DNA from 3 places in the Janthinobacterium sp. 13 genome. Region 2 is predicted to be linked to each of the others. Evidence: predicted binding sites of a transcription regulator. Region 2 holds the regulator's gene; each other region holds the start of a gene.

Region 1 (5,990 bases), 480 kb from region 2:
CACGGCATGCAGGCTGGTGAGCGCCACTTTGGTCGTGAAGCCATATGGCAGGTTCGAATCCAGCGACACTTCCATGCCCTGGCGCAAGGTTTTACCCCCATTGCGATAGCTGGTGCGCCCGCCGCTGGACTTGTCGACCACCAGTTCGTCGTTGGTCTTGATCTGGAACAAGGCCGCATTCACGTGCGTGTTGTTGGCGATCCTGGCCTTGACACCGGCTTCCAGGTTGGTGCTGGTGGCGGGCTTCAAGTTGAAATTGAAGCCGCCGCCTGTGCCCGAGTAAAACAGTTCATTCAGGGTGGGCGCTTCGAAACCGCGCGCGGCGCTGGCGTAGACGTTGACGTTCGGCGTCAGTTTATACAGCAGGCCCAGCACGGGCGTCGTGTGGCTGAATTCCAGGCTGCCGCTATCGTTGCCGTTGCTGAGGAAATGGTCGTCGACAGCCACTTTCATCTTGCTGTAGCGCATACCTGCGCTGAGCAGCCACGGGCCGCCTTGCCATTCCGCCTGGATATACGGATCGAGGCTGGAGACGACATCCTGCTCGTCGCGGCGCAGCTTGCCTTTTACGCCAAAGCTATTGCCAATGAAATTTTCATAGCCGGTACGGTCGTCGCTGGAGCGGCCATAGTCGATGCCGATAGTCGTGCTCAGCTTGCCTCCGGCCAGCTGGTTCACGTGCAGCCAGTTGGTGTCGATGCCATAGAACTGGCGCTGGAAATCGACCACGCCGCCCGAATGGCTGGGCGGCGCCTGGAATCCCTTGGTAAACGCCTGGTACTGGATCACGTCGCGGTTGCCGCCATACACCATCACGTGCAGGCGGTCATCGCCGAACGACTGTTCATAAGTGGCGCCGATCTGCTGGTGGTCGATGCTCTTGCGGGTGTTGTAGCGGTCGGCCAGGGTGCGTTTCGGGTTTTGCGTGTCCGTCGTGTCGATTTCGCCGGCGCGCGGGTTGGCGGCAAACGTGGGCCAAGTGGCGCCCAGCGGATCTTGCGTGTTGCCTTGGTGCAAGCTGTTGGCGACGATGGTCAGCTTGCTGTCCGCGGTGGGCTTGACGGTGATCTTGCCGAACGCTTGTTCGCGCGTGGCGGCGCTGTGGTCGCGGAAGCCGTCCGTGCGGAAGCGCGAGCCGTCGAGCACGTAGCCGATGCCGCCTGCCTGGCCTTGCGCCGTCAAGTCCACCTTGCTGGTGCCGTAGCTGCCGCCCGTCACATTCAGTTCGACGGAAGGGGGATTTTGTCCATCCTTGGAAAACAGCTGGATCACGCCGCCCGAATGGTTGCCGTAGATGGCAGAAAACGGTCCGCGCAGCACTTCGATGCGCTCGGCCGTATCGAGGTTGAAGGTGGCGGCCTGGCCCTGGCCGTCGGGCATGCTGGCGGGAATGCCATCGCTGATCAGCTTGACGCCGCGCACGCCGAAGGCCGAGCGGGCGCCGAAGCCGCGCGACGAGATTTGCAAGTCTTGTGCGTAGTTCTGGCGGTTTTGCACGACCAGGCCCGGCACGGCGGCCAGCGCTTCCGACGCGTTGACGCGGATTTGGCCATCCTGGATGCGCGCGCTGTCGACCACGTCGATGGACGCCGGCACTTCCTGGCTGGGGTGGGCGATGCGGCTGCCGCTGACGACCACCGTATCCATGAATTGTCCGTTGGCCGGGGCAGCTGCCTCGGCGGCAAAGACGTGGGGGGCGAGGGTGGCGCTGCCGGCGACAAACAGGCTGGCGATGGTGTTCAGGCGGAAACGATGCTGCATGCGGATTCTCCAATGTGAATAAAAGCCTGCTTGATCGCGTGCGCGGTACAGGTCTGCGTAGGTGTATCAAGCAATATGCCTGCCATGTCTCCATTGGTGGGCTGAAATTATACGCGTGTCAGTGGCACGGCGTTTGCATACGGTAATTGTCAGAGGCGCCGATGCGGCGCGCTTTTCCCTCGTTTTGCCATTGAAAAGGTGATTATGCCCAACTTCTTCTCGCGCTTGCGCCAGGTGTGCTGGCTGCTGCCGGCGCTCGCCAGCACCGCTGTCCAGGCCGCTCCTTTTGCCTACGTTCCCAATGAAAAGTCGGGCACCTTGAGCGTGATCGACACGGCGACCGACCAGGTGGTGCGCCAGATCGCCGCAGGCAAGCGTCCGCGTGGCATCGCCGCCGACCCCGCCGGGCGGCAATTGTTTGTCACGGATGCCGCCAGCAGCGCCTTGCTGCTGATCGACAATGCTGGCGGCGCGCCCGTGCGCACGGTGGCGCTGGGCAAGTCGCCCGAAGGCGTCAGTGCCTCGCAAGACGGTAGTCACGTGGCCGTTGCCGTCGAGGAAAACAATAGCGTGGCCTTGCTCGATGGCCAGACAGGTACCTTGCTCGCCGATATCAAGGTGCAGGGACGCAATCCGGAACACGCCGTCTTCAGCCCGGATGGGCGCTGGCTGCTGGTCAGCGCGGAAGAGGCGGAGCAAGTCGATGTCATTGATGTGGCGCAACGCCGCCAGGTCGCTTCCATCGCCGTGGGATTGCGGCCGCGCGGCATCGGTTTCAGTCCGGACTCGGGCCGCGCCTACGTGGCGTGCGAACTGGTCAATGCCGTCTACGTGATCGACATGGCCGCGCGCAAGGCGATTGCCACCATTCCAGCGGGCAAGAATGCGAATGGCATCGCCGTCCATCCCGGCGGCAAACAGGTGTATGTCTCGAACGGCATCGACGGAACGGTGATGGTGATCGACACGGCCAGCAATCAGGTCACGGCCACGATTGGCGTCGGCAAGCGCCCGTGGAACATGGCCATCACGCCGGACGGCGCCAAGCTGTACGTGGCCAATGGCCGCTCGAACAGCGTGTCCGTCATCGACACGGCCAGCGCGCGCAAGGTGGCCGATATTGCCGTGGGTGAATTGCCATGGGGCGTGGTGATTCGTTGATTCCTTCATGGCACAGGCGCAGGTGTTCCAGTCTGGTACACCTGTTCCATTGTGCAGCGGCGGCGTGGCGGCAAAGCAGGGCTGGCCCGGATTGGAACAGGATGCCGCCACCTTGTTCAAAACGCAAACAGAGCCACGCCCCCACCCAAGTCCGGGGCATGCGCTGAAAAGCGGGCCGGGATTGACGCCACGCCCTTGTAACGGGGGCAAAACCGGCTAAGTTTGTAGTGGGACGGCGAGCTGGCACGGCATTTGCGGAAGACTCCGTGTACTCACCCCATCTGTACCAGGACGTTTGATTTTAATTAAGTATTTCCATTCTAATTAACCCGATAGAGGACGACATGAATCTCGCAGACATCAGCAAACTGGGCGTAGCCAATCCCTTCAAACAACGCTATGACAATTACATCGGCGGCAAATTCGTTGCACCAGTAAAAGGTGAATACTTTCCTAACATCACCCCGATCACGGGCTTGCCGTTTTGCGAAATCGCCCGTTCCACGACGGAAGACGTCGAGCTGGCGCTGGACGCCGCGCACGCCGCCAAGGAGGCATGGGGCAAGACTTCGCCTGCCGAGCGCGCCAATATCCTGAACCGCATCGCCGACCGCATCGAACAGAACCTGAGCCTGATCGCCACGGCGGAAACCATCGACAACGGCAAGCCGATCCGCGAAACGATGAATGCCGACATTCCGCTGGCCATCGACCATTTCCGTTACTTCGCCGGCTGCATCCGCGCCCAGGAAGGTTCCGTCGCACAAATCGATGCGGAAACCTATGCCTATCACTACCATGAGCCGCTGGGCGTCGTGGGCCAGATCATCCCGTGGAATTTCCCTATCCTGATGGCCGTGTGGAAACTGGCGCCAGCCCTGGCCGCCGGCAATTGCGTCGTCTTGAAACCGGCCGAGCAGACTCCGGCTTCCATCATGGTGTTGATCGAGCTGATCGGCGACTTGCTGCCGCCTGGCGTGCTGAACATCATCAATGGTTTCGGCCTGGAAGCGGGCAAGCCGCTGGCGTCGAGCAAGCGCATCGCCAAGATCGCCTTTACGGGTGAAACGGGCACGGGCCGTCTGATCATGGGCTATGCGGCGCAAAACCTGATTCCCGTCACCCTGGAACTGGGCGGCAAGTCGCCGAACATCTTCTTTGAAGACGTGATGGATGCCGACGATGATTATTTCGACAAGTGCCTGGAAGGTTTTGCGATGTTTGCGCTGAATCAAGGCGAAGTGTGCACCTGCCCATCGCGCGTGCTGATCCAGGAATCGATCTACGAGAAATTCATCGAACGGGCCTTGAAACGCGTGGCTGCCATCAAGCAGGGCAATCCGCTCGACTCTGCCACCATGATCGGCGCCCAGGCGTCGCAGGAGCAGCTGGAGAAAATCCTGTCCTACCTCGACATCGGCCGCCAGGAAGGCGCGGAAGTGCTGGCCGGTGGCGAGCGCAACACGCAGGCGGGCGACCTGGAAGGCGGCTATTACGTGCGTCCGACCGTGTTCAAGGGCAATAACAAGATGCGCATCTTCCAGGAAGAGATCTTCGGACCCGTCGTGTCCGTGACCACCTTCAAGGATGAGGCCGACGCGCTGGCGATTGCCAACGATACCTTGTACGGCCTGGGCGCCGGCCTGTGGACGCGCGACGGTTCGCGCGCCTTCCGCATGGGACGCGCCATCCAGGCGGGCCGCGTGTGGACCAATTGCTACCACCTGTATCCGGCCCACGCCGCGTTCGGCGGCTACAAGCAATCGGGTATCGGCCGCGAAAACCACAAGATGATGCTCGACCATTACCAGCAAACGAAGAACTTGCTGGTGAGCTATAGCCCGAAAGCGCTGGGCTTCTTCTAAACCGGCAACAGGCGCCGCGCCTGCAGTCCAGGCGCGGCGCGCAGAAAGGGATGCCATGAGTGCAGCAATTGCCCGGGTGGTCGCCACCGATGCGGCGCTGGAAATGATGGACAAGTTGCGCCAGCGTCACGGCCCGCTGATGTTTTTCCAGTCGGGCGGCTGCTGCGACGGCAGTGCGCCCATGTGCTACGCGCTGGGCGAGTTCGATGTCAGCGACACCGACATTTATCTCGGCAATTTGAATGGCACACCGTTCTACATGGGACTCGAGCAATTCGAGTACTGGGAGCATACCCAGTTGATTATCGATGTGGTCGATGGCAATGGCGGCATGTTTTCACTCGACAACGGCACGGGCAAGCGCTTTTTGACGCGCTCGCGCCTGTTCACCGATGAAGAGTGCGCGCTGTTGCATGCCCAGCCGCATGAGCACCGCAAGACTTGATACACACATACTAATAAAACAGAGGGAGATGATTGTGCAGAAAAAAATCATGGGGATACTCATCAGTTTGGGTTTGGCATCGCTGGCCCAGGCGGCCGACGTGGGCAATGTCACCAATGCCATGCTCGACAGCACGGCGAAGAATCCGGCCAGCGTCCTGTCGTTTGGCATGGGCACGCAAGGCCAGCGCTATTCGCCATTGACGCAGATCAATGACAAGACCGTGGCCAAGCTGGTGCCGGCCTGGTCGTTCTCGTTCGGCGGCGAAAAACAGCGGGGCCAGGAATCGCAGCCGTTGATTCACAACGGCAAGATGTTCGTCACGGCATCGTATTCGCGCATCTTTGCCGTCGACTTGAAAACGGGCGCCAAGCTGTGGAAATATGAGCATCGCTTGCCGGACGGCATCATGCCGTGCTGCGACGTGGTCAACCGCGGCGCAGCCCTGTATGGCAACCTGGTGATCTTCGGTACCCTGGACGCCTACCTGGTGGCGCTGGACCAGAATACGGGCAAGATCGTCTGGAAAGAAAAAGTGGACGATTACGCGGCCGGCTACTCGATGACGGCCGCGCCGCTGATCGCCGAAGGCTTGCTGCTGACGGGCGTGTCGGGCGGGGAATTCGGCATCGTCGGCCGGGTGGAAGCGCGCAATCCGATGACGGGCGACCTCGTGTGGAGCCGTCCGACGGTAGAGGGCCATATGGGTCACCGCTACGACAAGGACGGCAAGGCCATCGACAACGGCGTGTCCGGCA
Region 2 (5,990 bases):
TTATGCATATCGTCCTTATCACCGGAATATCCGGCTCCGGTAAATCCGTCGCGCTCAATGTGCTGGAAGATACCGGTTACTATTGTGTCGACAACCTGCCACCGGCCTTGCTGCCCAGCCTGGTGCAGACCCTGCTCGACGAAGGTACACCTCAACTGGCCGTCGCCGTCGATGCGCGCAGCGCCGAGTCGCTGACCAGCCTGCCGCACAATGTGGCCCTGCTGCGCGACCAGGGGCACGACGTCAAGGTCATGTTCCTGACAGCCACCACGCATTCGCTGGTGGCCCGCTTCTCGGAAACGCGGCGCAGCCATCCGCTGTCGCATGAATTGCGTCCGAACCAGAATCCGGCCAGCCGCCGCACCCTGATCGAGTGCATTTCGGAAGAGCGCGAACGCCTGTCGACCATCGAACAGCTGGGCCATGTGATCGACACGTCGGAACTGAGCGCCAACAAGCTGCGTGCCTGGATCAAGGATATCGTCGCCTCCGAACGCGCGCCGCTGACCCTGTTCTTCGAATCGTTCGCCTTCAAGCTGGGCGTGCCGCTGGACGCCGATTTCGTCTTCGACGTGCGGGCCTTGCCGAACCCCTATTACGACCTGGCCTTGCGCCCCCTCGACGGACGCGACGCGCCCGTGATCGCCTTCCTCGACGCGCAGCCCAGCGCGCTGGAACTGCTGGCCGACATCCGTGCCTTCATCGAGAAATGGTTGCCGTCATTCAAGTCCGACAACCGCAGCTACCTGACGGTAGCCCTCGGTTGCACGGGCGGCCAGCACCGCTCCGTGTACATGGCGGAGCGGCTGGCGCAATACTTCGGCCCCAACGAGCGCGTGGTTCTGCGCCACCGCGAGCGCAGCTAATTAATCGAGGTGGCGCAGCGGATGCGCCGCAGCCGGCCAGACGGGCGTAAAGAAGCGCGCCACCATGGCCGCGTCGACTTCGTCCAGGCTGGCGGGGTTCCAGCGAGGGGCATTGTCCTTGTCGACCACCAGGGCGCGCACGCCCTCGAGCACTTCGCCATGTTCGAAATTATGGCGTACCACCGTGCGCTCCAGGCGCAGGCAATCGGCCACGCCCAGGTGGGCGCCCCGCTGCAGCAATTCCAGGGTCACCGACATCATCAAGGGCGAACGCAGGCGCATGGCCGCCAGCGCCTTGGCGGCGAACGCACTGTCGTCCTGCGCCAGCGAGGCCATGATGGCCGCCACCGAACCGGCGCTGAAATGGCGGTCCAGCGCCGCGCGCGCCGTGGCCAGGGGAGAAACGCCTGCCTCGGCCTGGAATGGCGCCGCCAGCGCCTTGATGGCCACCGGCAAGGCCTCGCCCGGCGTCGATTCAAACAGGTCCAGCAGCGCCCCCATCTGCGCTTCGGGCAGGTAGACATCGGCCAGGCCCGTGTACAGGGCGTCGGCCGCGTTGATCGTCAAGCCCGTCAAGCCCAGGTACAGGCCCAGCTGGCCGGCCAGGCGGGACAGGAAATAACTGCCGCCCACGTCCGGAAACAGGCCAATATTGACTTCCGGCATGGCCATGCGCGTGCGGCCCGTCACGATGCGCAAGCGGTTGCCTGGCCCGGCTTGCGCCACGCCCATGCCGCCGCCCATCACCACGCCATCCATCACGGCGATATACGGTTTCGGGTAGAAATGAATTAAATGATTTAAAGCATATTCTTCCGTAAAGAAATCTTCCAGCAGGGCGCTGCCGCCTTGCGGCGTGGCCAGGCCCGCATCGTAAAAGAAACGGATGTCGCCACCGGCGCACAGGGCTTTGTCGCTGCTGGAGCGGATCACGACGGCGTCCACCTGCGGATCGTCGCGCCAGGCCAGCAGGGCCGAGCTCAGGGCGCGCACCATCTCCAGCGACAGGGAATTCAAGGCTTTCGGACGGTCGAGCACGATGTGCCCGGTGCGGTTGCGGATGGAAGTCTGGACGAAGTCGCTCATGGCAGGCAGGAAAGAAGTGAAAGTGCGAATATTCTAATGCCTGCGCGGGGAACATTGCGTTCCGCTGGGCGCAAAAAAGGGCGCAATGTGCGCCCTTAGTTGATCACAACTGCTGGAAGCGGGTGGCCTTAGACGGCGACGACGGCTTCTTCCTCGGAGTTGTCTGGCAGATGCTTGATCGCCTCTTTACCGTGCCCTTGCACTTTGGTTTTGTATTTCATCACTTGCCTATCGAGCTTGTCGATCAGGGTATCGATCGCGGCGTACAGGTCGTGCGCCAAGCTTTCCACATAGACAGTCTTGCCGCTCAAACGCAGGTTGACTTCAGCCTTTTGACGTTTTTCTTTCTCTTTGAGGTTATCCACGGTCAGAATCACGGCGATATCGATGACTTGATCGAAATGACGTTTCACGCGCTCCAGCTTCGTTTGTACGTATTCACGGATGGCTGGTGTCACTTCGAGATGATGTCCGCTGATGGTGAGATTCATACACACTCCTAAAGATGATCGGGTTCGTGCGGTCCATCCTATCCGGCCCGCAGAGGAACCGAAAAAAACTTACAAACACTTACGCAGGCTCACTGGCGGAATTTTTAATGCTTCCCGGTATTTGGCAACAGTACGTCGCGCAATCACCATGCCTTGTTCCCCCAGCATGTCCGCAATCTTACTGTCGGATAAAGGATTTTTAGGGTCTTCTGCTCCTGTCAGTTGCACGATCAATGCCCGTATCGCCGTCGATGACGCTTCGCCCCCCGCTTCGGTGGCGACGTGGCTACCAAAGAAATATTTCAACTCGAACATGCCGTGCGGGGTCAGCATGTACTTTTGAGTTGTTACCCGCGAGATAGTACTCTCGTGTAAACCCAGTGTATCAGCTATTTCACGGAGCACAAGGGGGCGCATGGCAACGGCCCCATGCGAGAAAAAGTTCTTTTGTCTTTCTACTATCGCCTGCGCCACGCGCAGGATCGTGTCGAAGCGCTGGCGCATGTTCTTGATCAGCCACTTGGCCTCCTGCAACTGTGCGCCCATGGCGCCCTCCCCCTTGCCCTGCTTGAGCAAGTTGGCGTACATGGCGTTGACGCGCAGGCGCGGCATGACGTCGTTGTTCAGGGTGACTTGCCAGCCATTGCGCGCGCGCTTGACGACGACGTCGGGCACCACGTAATCGGACACGTCCGAGGCGAACACGGCGCCCGGATGCGGATTGCACTGGCGAATCACCGTCTGCGCTTCGCGCAAGTCTTCATCGTCGCAATCGAGGGCTTTTTTCAGCTTGTTGAAATCGCGCTGGGCAAACCAGGCCAGGTGCTTTTCCACGATGACGAGGGCCATGCGCCGCGTCACCATGGCGATGTGCGGCAAGCGCTTGATTTGCAGGGCCAGGCATTCGGACGCGTTGCGCGCGCCCACGCCCGGCGGATCGAAACTTTGCAGCAGCGACAAGGCCGTGCGCATCTCGTCGGCGTCGATTTCCAGCTCTTCCGGCAGGCGCGCCAGGATGTCGTCGAGCGACTCTTCCAGGTAGCCATTGTCGTCGAGCGCGTCGATGATCAGCTCGACCAGCGCGCGGTCGCGCAATTCGAGCACCGTCACGCGCATCTGCTCCATCAGGTGTTCGCGCAGAGTGCAGTGATGGGCCTCCAATTGCGGACGCGAATCTTCGTCGTCGGGCGCCTTGCCCCGGCTCGCCTCACTCCAGTCGCTGTCGCCGCCATCCGCGGCGACCGGGCTGTCGCCCCCCTCGCCGTCAAACGCCTCCGCTTCGGCCGGCGCCGCGGGCGCCTCCTGGCCTGGCGGCTGGGGCGGCGCTTCGGCCGGCGCGGCCGTGGAACTCAAGGCCCCGTCGGACAGCAGGCGCAGCGAGCGGTCGAGCGGATCGTCGAGGCGTTCGAGCAAGGGATTGTCCGTCAGCAATTGCTCGAGTTCCTGGTGCAATTCCAGAGTAGACAATTGCAACAGGCGTATCGATTGCTGCAACTGCGGCGTCAGTGCCAGGTGCTGCGAAGTGCGCAGCTGCAATGATTGTTTCATTGGCTTACATGCGGAAGTGTTCGCCCAGATAGACCCGGCGTACCGACTCGTTCGCAATGATGTCGTCGGGGCGTCCCGACGCCAGCACCGAGCCCTGGTTGATGATGTAGGCGCGGTCGCAAATACCCAGCGTCTCGCGCACATTATGATCGGTAATCAGCACGCCGATATTGCGCTCCTTCAAGAAACGCACAATGCGCTGGATCTCGATCACGGCGATCGGATCGACGCCGGCGAACGGCTCGTCGAGCAGCACGAAACGGGGATCGGTGGCCAGCGCGCGGGCGATTTCCACGCGGCGGCGTTCGCCACCGGACAGGGACAGCGCCTGGTTCTCGCGCAGCTTTTCAATCTGCAAGTCGGCCAGCAATTTATCCAGCCGCTCCTCGATCTCGGCCTTCGTCAGCGGACGGCCTTCGACGGTCTGGATTTCCAGCACGGCGCGGATATTGTCTTCCACCGTCAGCTTGCGGAAGACGGACGCTTCCTGCGGCAGGTAGGACAGGCCCATCTGCGCGCGGCGGTGGATCGGCAGGCTGGAGATATCCACGCCGCTGATATCGATGCTGCCGCCATCGGACGGCACCAGGCCGACAATCATGTAGAACGAGGTAGTCTTGCCGGCGCCGTTCGGGCCCAGCAAGCCCACCACTTCGCCGCATTCGACTTGTAGCGAAACATCATGCACGACTTGCCGCTTGCCATAGGTTTTTTGCAGCCCGCGAACGATCAGGGTGCTGCCGCAACGTGTATTTTCCATTATTTCTTTCCTGGCGCGGGCGTGGCCGGCGCTTTCTCCGCTGCCGGCGCCTTGGTCTTCGGCTGGATCACCATGCGCACGCTGCCGCCATCGGCGGTGCTGGTGCCGCTGTTGGAATTTTCCATCGCAAATTCTTCCTTGCGGCTGTCATACGAGATGAAAGCGCCATTGGCCACATCGGTGACTTTCGCGCCTTCCAGGCGCGTCAGCTTGGCTCTGGAAAACAGCTTCACCACTTCCGTCTTGTTGTCGTATTCCACGCGCTCCGCCTCGCCTTCGACCCACAGGTCGCCCGCGCCATCGCGCTTCTGGCGGAAGGTCGCAAGCTTGCCGGGATCGGCCCAGAAGGTGATGAACTGGTAGCCTTGCGGGTCTTCCGTGATCAGAGCCCGGCCCGCCTTCATGGTCAGGGTCCCCTTGACCAGCACGACGTCGCCCGTCAGGGTGCGCACCTGCTTGACGTCATCGACGTGGCCGCTGCGTGCCGTGATGACGGCTTCCTTCTCGGAATCGGCCTTCTCGGCATGCGCCACGCCCATGATGGCCAGCGAAAATACGGTCAACAGCAAGATGTTCTTCATAGTATGGTTTCCTTGTTTCATTCTGTCATTTTGCCGCCGCGGCCGGGCGCGGTTTCGGCGGGAGTACCATGCGCAGCGCATTCTGCACTTCCACCACGCCGGTGGCGTTATTCGCCTTCATGCCGACGCCATTGATGCGCGAGGCGCCCGTCAGGATATCGACAGGCACGTCCGTTTCCATTCTTTCCTCGTCCGGGAACACCGTCAGCGCTTCCGTCTTGACCGTCAGGTTCTGCGCCTTCGGACTGGCCACGCGGTCGATCACGACCTTGCGGTGCAGTTGCAGCCGGGTATTGTCCTGGTCGATATGCGCCAATTCCGCATTCATGTTCATCGGCGGCATGCCTGGCGTGAGCTTGCGCACGAAGGGCTGGTCGATATCGGACGAATCGTCCAGCGGATAATGCGTGAGCTTGGTGCCCGACACGATATAGCTGGGCTTGCCCGTCAAGTCCATGCGCACCATGCTGAAATTGGTGATGAAATAGTCGGGTTCATCCAGATGCTTGCTGGCCGTGATGTCCTGGCCATTCTTGTTCATCACCTCGAGCAGCCAAAAGCTGCCCAGCGCGACGACAACCGCGCCCAGCACGGTAAAAATCATGCGCCAGCGATGGGCGCCTCCTGGCTTACGCATAGGGCTTCACTCTTTCAAAGG
Region 3 (5,990 bases), 2.8 Mb from region 2:
GGCGCGAACAGCTGGTCGAACTGCGAGCCGTCGGCCTTGGCCTCGCCCTGGTGGTAGACGGCGGCGAAGGCCTGCTGCACCGTCTGGATGGCGGCGCCGATGGCCACGTCGCCGCCCAACTGCTGCTGCAGGTAGGGCGCGGCGGACAGGTGATCCGCATGCGCATGGGTTTCCAGCAGCCAGCGGCACTGCAAGCCGTGCTCGCGCACGAAGGCGATCACCTTGTCGGCCGAGGCGGTCGAGGTGCGGCCCGCCTTGGGATCGTAGTCGAGCACGGAATCGATGATGGCGCAGTCCCGCCCGTCGGCCTCATACACGATATAGGTGACGGTGGCGGTGGCGGGGTCGAAGAAAGCTTGGATTTGTGGAGTCATCACGGCGGCAAGGGAGGGCAATGGGCGGACAGGGAATGGCATTATATCGCCAGAGTTCGCTAAAAAAATGTTGTAAATTCACATTTAACATGCGAAAAACAAATAAGGGAGCAGGCATGCGGCCGTCACAGCCGTGCGCACCCCGGCGCTTGCAGCATGGTAACCTCATTCTTCCAAGGAGGAATTCATGAACGATATCACTGCACGCAGCGAACAGTACCGCGGTTTTACGATTTCCGTGACCCCGCAAAAGGATAACGACGATTTATGGGATTTTACCTACCGCCTGCAGCGCGAAGGCGAGCCGGAAGCGCAGGCGATCACGCGCAGCCGCACCCTGGGCGGCTACGCGGCCCCCGAAACGGCTTGCACGGCGGGCCTGCAAGTGGCCAGGACGGAAGTCGATAATCTGCTGCGCCCTTGAGCCAGCGTAAATCGTTTAGCCCGAAAGTGAGCCTGACCAAGGCTGGCGCGTGAAACACGTCGCTGCCAGCCGCGCTTCATGCTACGATTTCCACTATTGAGTCAGTCACGAAGGAGGCACCCATGGATAGCAGTTCTAAAATTCACTATAAAGGCTGGGAAATCGTTCCCTTGGCCGTGCCCACCACCGACGGCAAATGGTCGGCCAGTTGCGACATCGAGCGCGCCACGGCCGAAGGCCTGGAAGTATTCGAAGGCTCGACCATGCAATTCGTGCGCGACGACGAGGAGGGCGCCATTGCCGCCGCCTGCGAAGAAGCCGTGCGCCAGATCGACAACATCATCGCCAATCCGCTGGTGCGGCTGGCCTAGTTCTTTATTTTTTTAGTCATCGTGTTCCCGCAGCCGGCATCCGCCGGCTGTTTTTTTTGCGCGCTACCGGCGGCGCGTGTGCCTGTCCCCATCTTTTCAGCCAGCGTTGTTGCATGTTTCAATGTAATGTTTCAAAATGAAATTATGAAACGATAATGAAACATCGTACGGGACAAACGTGACATCGTTGTTCCCTGGCGTGACAGCCCCGGAGCAGCGCTGGCTGGCCCCTTGTCGCCTGTTTTCACTCTGCCGTCACGTGTTGTTCGCCGCGCCGCGCCGGCCTGGCACGGCATTTGCAATACTGATGTTCATAGCCACTCCGTGAAACATTCGGGACCATCCGAAACCCATAAGGTGAACACATGACTCAATACTCCGCAGGTGCCGCATTCCGCAAGGCCGTCCAGGAAGAATCCCCGTTGCAAGTCGTCGGCGCCATCAACGCCAACCACGCCTTGCTGGCCAAGCGCGCCGGCTATAAAGCCATCTACCTGTCCGGCGGCGGCGTCGCGGCAGGCTCGCTGGGCTTGCCCGACCTGGGCATTTCCAGCCTGGACGACGTGCTGACCGACATCCGCCGCATCACCGACGTGTGCGACCTGCCGCTGCTGGTCGACGCCGACACGGGCTTCGGTTCGTCCGCCTTCAACGTGGCGCGCACGGTGAAATCGATGATCAAGTTCGGCGCGGCCGGCCTGCACATCGAAGACCAGGTGGGCGCCAAGCGCTGCGGTCACCGTCCGGGCAAGGAAATCGTGAGCAAGGAAGAAATGGTCGACCGCATCAAGGCGGCCGTCGACGCGCGTACGGACCCGAACTTCGTCATCATGGCGCGCACCGATGCGCTGGCCGTCGATGGCCTGGAAGCGGCGCTGGAACGCGCCGTCGCCTGCGTCGAAGCGGGCGCCGACATGATCTTCCCGGAAGCCATCACGGACCTGGACATGTACGCCACGTTCGCCAAGGCCGTCAACGTGCCGATTTTGGCCAACATCACGGAATTCGGCTCCACGCCGCTGTTCACCTTGGACGAACTGCGCAGCGCCCACGTGGGCCTGGCCCTGTATCCGCTGTCGGCCTTCCGCGCCATGAACAAGGCGGCGGAAAACGTCTATCAGGCGCTGCGCCGCGACGGCACGCAAAAGAACGTCGTCGACACCATGCAGACGCGCATGGAGCTGTATGAATCGATCAATTATCACGATTTCGAGCAAAAGCTCGATGCGCTGTTCGCCGCGCAAAAGAAATAAGTAAAGAAAAGTAAAGAAGCAGGGGCCGCATGCCGGCCCCGCAGTGACGCAACCGAGACTAGTCAATTTTTGGAGAAATCAATGAACGCACCGCAAGCCGCCACTTTCAAGCCTAAAAAATCCGTCGCCCTGTCCGGCGTCACCGCCGGCAATACGGCGCTGTGCTCGGTCGGCAAGACCGGCAACGATTTGCACTATCGCGGCTATGACATCCTGGACGTGGCCGACAGCTGCGAGTTCGAGGAAATCGCCTACCTGCTGGTGCACGGCAAGCTGCCGACAGCCGCTGAACTGAAAGGCTACAAGGCCAAGTTGAAATCCCTGCGCGGCTTGCCGTCGGCAGTGAAACTGGCGCTGGAAGCGCTGCCGGCCGCCGCCCACCCGATGGACGTGATGCGCACGGGCGTGTCCGTGCTGGGCTGCACCCTGCCGGAGAAGGACGACCATAACGCCCCGGGCGCGCGCGACATCGCCGACCGTCTGATGGCGTCGTTCGGCTCCATGCTGCTGTACTGGTACCACTACAGCCATAACGGCAAGCGCATCGAAGTGGAAACGGACGACGACTCGATCGGCGGCCACTTCCTGCACCTGCTGCACGGCGAAAAACCATCGGCGTCGTGGGAAAAAGCCATGCACACGTCGCTGATCCTGTACGCGGAACATGAATTCAATGCATCGACCTTCACCAGCCGGGTCATTGCCGGCACGGGTTCGGACATTCATTCCGCCATCACGGGCGCCATCGGCGCGCTGCGCGGTCCGAAACACGGCGGCGCGAACGAAGTGGCGCTGGATATCCAGAAACGCTACGACAACGCCGATGAAGCGGAAGCGGACATCCGCGAACGCGTGGCCAACAAGGAAGTGGTGATCGGCTTCGGCCACCCCGTCTACACGATTTCGGACCCGCGCAATAAAGTCATCAAGGAAGTGGCCCGTTCGCTGTCGCAGGAAGCCGGTTCCACGAAAATGTTCGACATCGCCGAGCGCCTGGAATCGGTCATGTGGGAAATCAAGAGCATGTTCCCGAACCTGGACTGGTTCTCGGCCGTGTCGTACCACATGATGGGCGTGCCGACGGCGATGTTTACGCCGCTGTTCGTCATCTCGCGTACCTCGGGCTGGGCTGCCCACATCATCGAGCAGCGTATCGACAACAAGATCATCCGCCCGAGCGCCAACTACGTGGGTCCGGAAGACCTGGAATTCGTCCCGATCAAGGACCGTAAATAATGAACGCCAACATGAATACGCTTTACCGCAAGCCCTTGCCGGGCACCCAGCTAGACTACTTCGACACGCGTGCCGCCGTCGATGCGATCCAGCCAGGCGCCTACGCCACCTTGCCCTACACCTCGCGCGTGCTGGCGGAAAACCTCGTGCGCCGTTGCGACCCGGCGACCTTGAACGCTTCGCTGAGCCAATTCATCGAACGCCGCCGCGACCTGGACTTCCCATGGTTCCCCGCGCGCGTCGTCTGCCATGACATCCTGGGCCAGACGGCCCTGGTCGACCTGGCCGGCCTGCGCGACGCCATCGCGGCCCAGGGCGGCGACCCGGCCCTCGTCAACCCCGTCGTGCCGACGCAGCTGGTGGTGGACCACTCGCTGGCCGTCGAATGCGGCGGTTTCGACCCCGACGCCTTCGCCAAGAACCGCGCCATCGAAGACCGCCGCAACGAAGACCGTTTCGACTTCATCGACTGGACCAAGAAGGCCTTCAAGAACGTCGATGTGATTCCGCCGGGCAACGGCATCTTGCACCAGATCAATCTTGAGCGCATGTCGCCCGTGATCCAGGTGCAAAATGGTGTAGCCTATCCCGATACGCTGGTGGGCACGGATTCGCACACGCCGATGGTCGATGCGCTGGGCGTGATCGCCATCGGCGTGGGCGGCCTGGAAGCGGAAAGCGTGATGCTGGGCCGCGCCTCGTGGATGCGCCTGCCGGACATCATCGGCGTCAAGCTGACGGGAAAACCGCAGCCGGGCATCACGGCCACCGATACCGTGCTGGCGCTGACGGAATTCTTGCGCAAGCAGAAGGTCGTCTCGTCCTACCTGGAATTCTTTGGCGAAGGCGCTGCGCACCTGACCCTGGGCGACCGCGCCACGATTTCCAACATGGCGCCGGAGTTCGGCGCCACGGCCGCCATGTTCTACATCGACGCGCAAACCATCAAGTACCTGAAATTGACGGGCCGCGACGACGAACTGGTGAAACTGGTGGAGCTGTACGCCAAAGAGACGGGCCTGTGGGCCGACAGCCTGGTGGACGCGCAGTACGAGCGCGTCTTGAGCTTCGACCTGTCGTCCGTCGTGCGCAATATCGCCGGTCCGTCGAATCCGCACAACCGCGTGCCGACGTCGGAGCTGGCCGCGCGCGGGATTTCCGGCATGGTGGAAAACGAACCGGGCAAGATGCCGGACGGCGCCGTCATCATCGCGGCCATCACCAGCTGCACCAACACGAACAACCCGCGCAACATGATCGCCGCCGGTTTGATCGCGCGCAATGCGAACCGCCTGGGCCTGACCCGCAAGCCGTGGGTGAAATCGTCGCTGGCTCCCGGCTCGAAAACCGTGGAACTGTATCTGCAGGAAGCGGGCCTGATGCCGGAGCTTGAAAACTTGGGCTTTGGCGTCGTGGCGTTTGCCTGCACCTCGTGCAACGGCATGTCGGGCGCGCTCGACCCCGTGATCCAGGATGAAGTGGTGTCGCGCGACCTGTACGCCACGGCCGTCTTGTCGGGCAACCGCAACTTCGACGGACGCATCCACCCGTACGCGAAACAGGCGTTCCTCGCCTCGCCGCCGCTGGTGGTAGCTTACGCGATCGCCGGCACCATCCGCTTCGATATCGAGAAGGATGTGCTGGGCCATGATGCGGATGGCAAGCCGATTCTGCTCAAGGATATCTGGCCGTCGGACGAGGAAATCGACGCCATCGTCGCTTCCAGCGTCAAGCCGGAGCAGTTCCGCAAGGTGTACATTCCGATGTTCGCCGCGCAGGCGGATGACGGCATCAAGGTCAGCCCCCTGTACGACTGGCGTCCGCAGACGACATACATCCGCCGTCCGCCGTACTGGGAAGGCGCGCTGGCTGGCGCGCGTCCCTTGAAAGGCATGCGTCCGCTGGCCGTCCTGGGCGACAACATCACCACCGACCACCTGTCGCCGTCGAACGCCATCATGCTCGATAGCGCGGCCGGCGAATACCTGGCGAAGATGGGCTTGCCCGAGGAAGACTTCAACTCTTACGCCACGCACCGGGGCGACCATCTGACGGCGCAGCGCGCCACGTTTGCCAACCCGACCCTGAAGAACGAGATGGTCATCGAGGATGGCAAAGTGAAAGCGGGTTCGCTCACGCGCATCGAGCCGGAAGGAAAAATCTCGCGCATGTGGGAAGCCATCGAGGTGTATATGGAGCGCAAGCAGCCATTGATCATCATCGCCGGTGCCGACTATGGCCAGGGCTCCTCGCGCGACTGGGCCGCCAAGGGCGTGCGCCTGGCCGGCGTGGAAGCCATCGTGGCCGAAGGTTTCGAACGCATCCACCGCAC

The links. The regulator sigma-54, encoded in region 2, starts transcription at its own class of promoters, with help from an activator protein. The targets are predictions, from matches to a motif close to TGGCANGNAANCTGCTTT.
Region 1: a site for sigma-54 is predicted at 3,164-3,181, ahead of adh (aldehyde dehydrogenase). Genes of this name have one in related genera too.
Region 3: a site for sigma-54 is predicted at 1,455-1,472, ahead of prpB (methylisocitrate lyase). Genes of this name have one in related genera too.

The regions. Positions count from the first base shown of each region.
Region 1 covers NZ_PEEQ01000001.1:2,067,257-2,073,246, reverse strand. Annotated here, with positions in the region: gene CLU94_RS09000 (TonB-dependent receptor family protein) at 1-1,761, opposite strand, end outside; gene CLU94_RS08995 (beta-propeller fold lactonase family protein) at 1,966-2,922, shown strand; gene adh (aldehyde dehydrogenase) at 3,267-4,787, shown strand; gene CLU94_RS08985 (DUF779 domain-containing protein) at 4,843-5,232, shown strand; gene CLU94_RS08980 (PQQ-dependent methanol/ethanol family dehydrogenase) at 5,282-5,990, shown strand, end outside.
Region 2 covers NZ_PEEQ01000001.1:2,550,972-2,556,961, forward strand. Annotated here, with positions in the region: gene rapZ (RNase adapter RapZ) at 3-866, shown strand; gene CLU94_RS11220 (enoyl-CoA hydratase/isomerase family protein) at 867-1,952, opposite strand; gene hpf (ribosome hibernation-promoting factor, HPF/YfiA family) at 2,081-2,443, opposite strand; gene CLU94_RS11230 (RNA polymerase factor sigma-54) at 2,513-3,991, opposite strand; gene lptB (LPS export ABC transporter ATP-binding protein) at 3,996-4,751, opposite strand; gene lptA (lipopolysaccharide transport periplasmic protein LptA) at 4,751-5,332, opposite strand; gene lptC (LPS export ABC transporter periplasmic protein LptC) at 5,358-5,969, opposite strand.
Region 3 covers NZ_PEEQ01000001.1:5,382,336-5,388,325, forward strand. Annotated here, with positions in the region: gene CLU94_RS23755 (MBL fold metallo-hydrolase) at 1-374, opposite strand, end outside; gene CLU94_RS23760 (hypothetical protein) at 562-798, shown strand; gene CLU94_RS23765 (hypothetical protein) at 921-1,169, shown strand; gene prpB (methylisocitrate lyase) at 1,535-2,422, shown strand; gene prpC (bifunctional 2-methylcitrate synthase/citrate synthase) at 2,504-3,658, shown strand; gene acnD (Fe/S-dependent 2-methylisocitrate dehydratase AcnD) at 3,670-5,990, shown strand, end outside.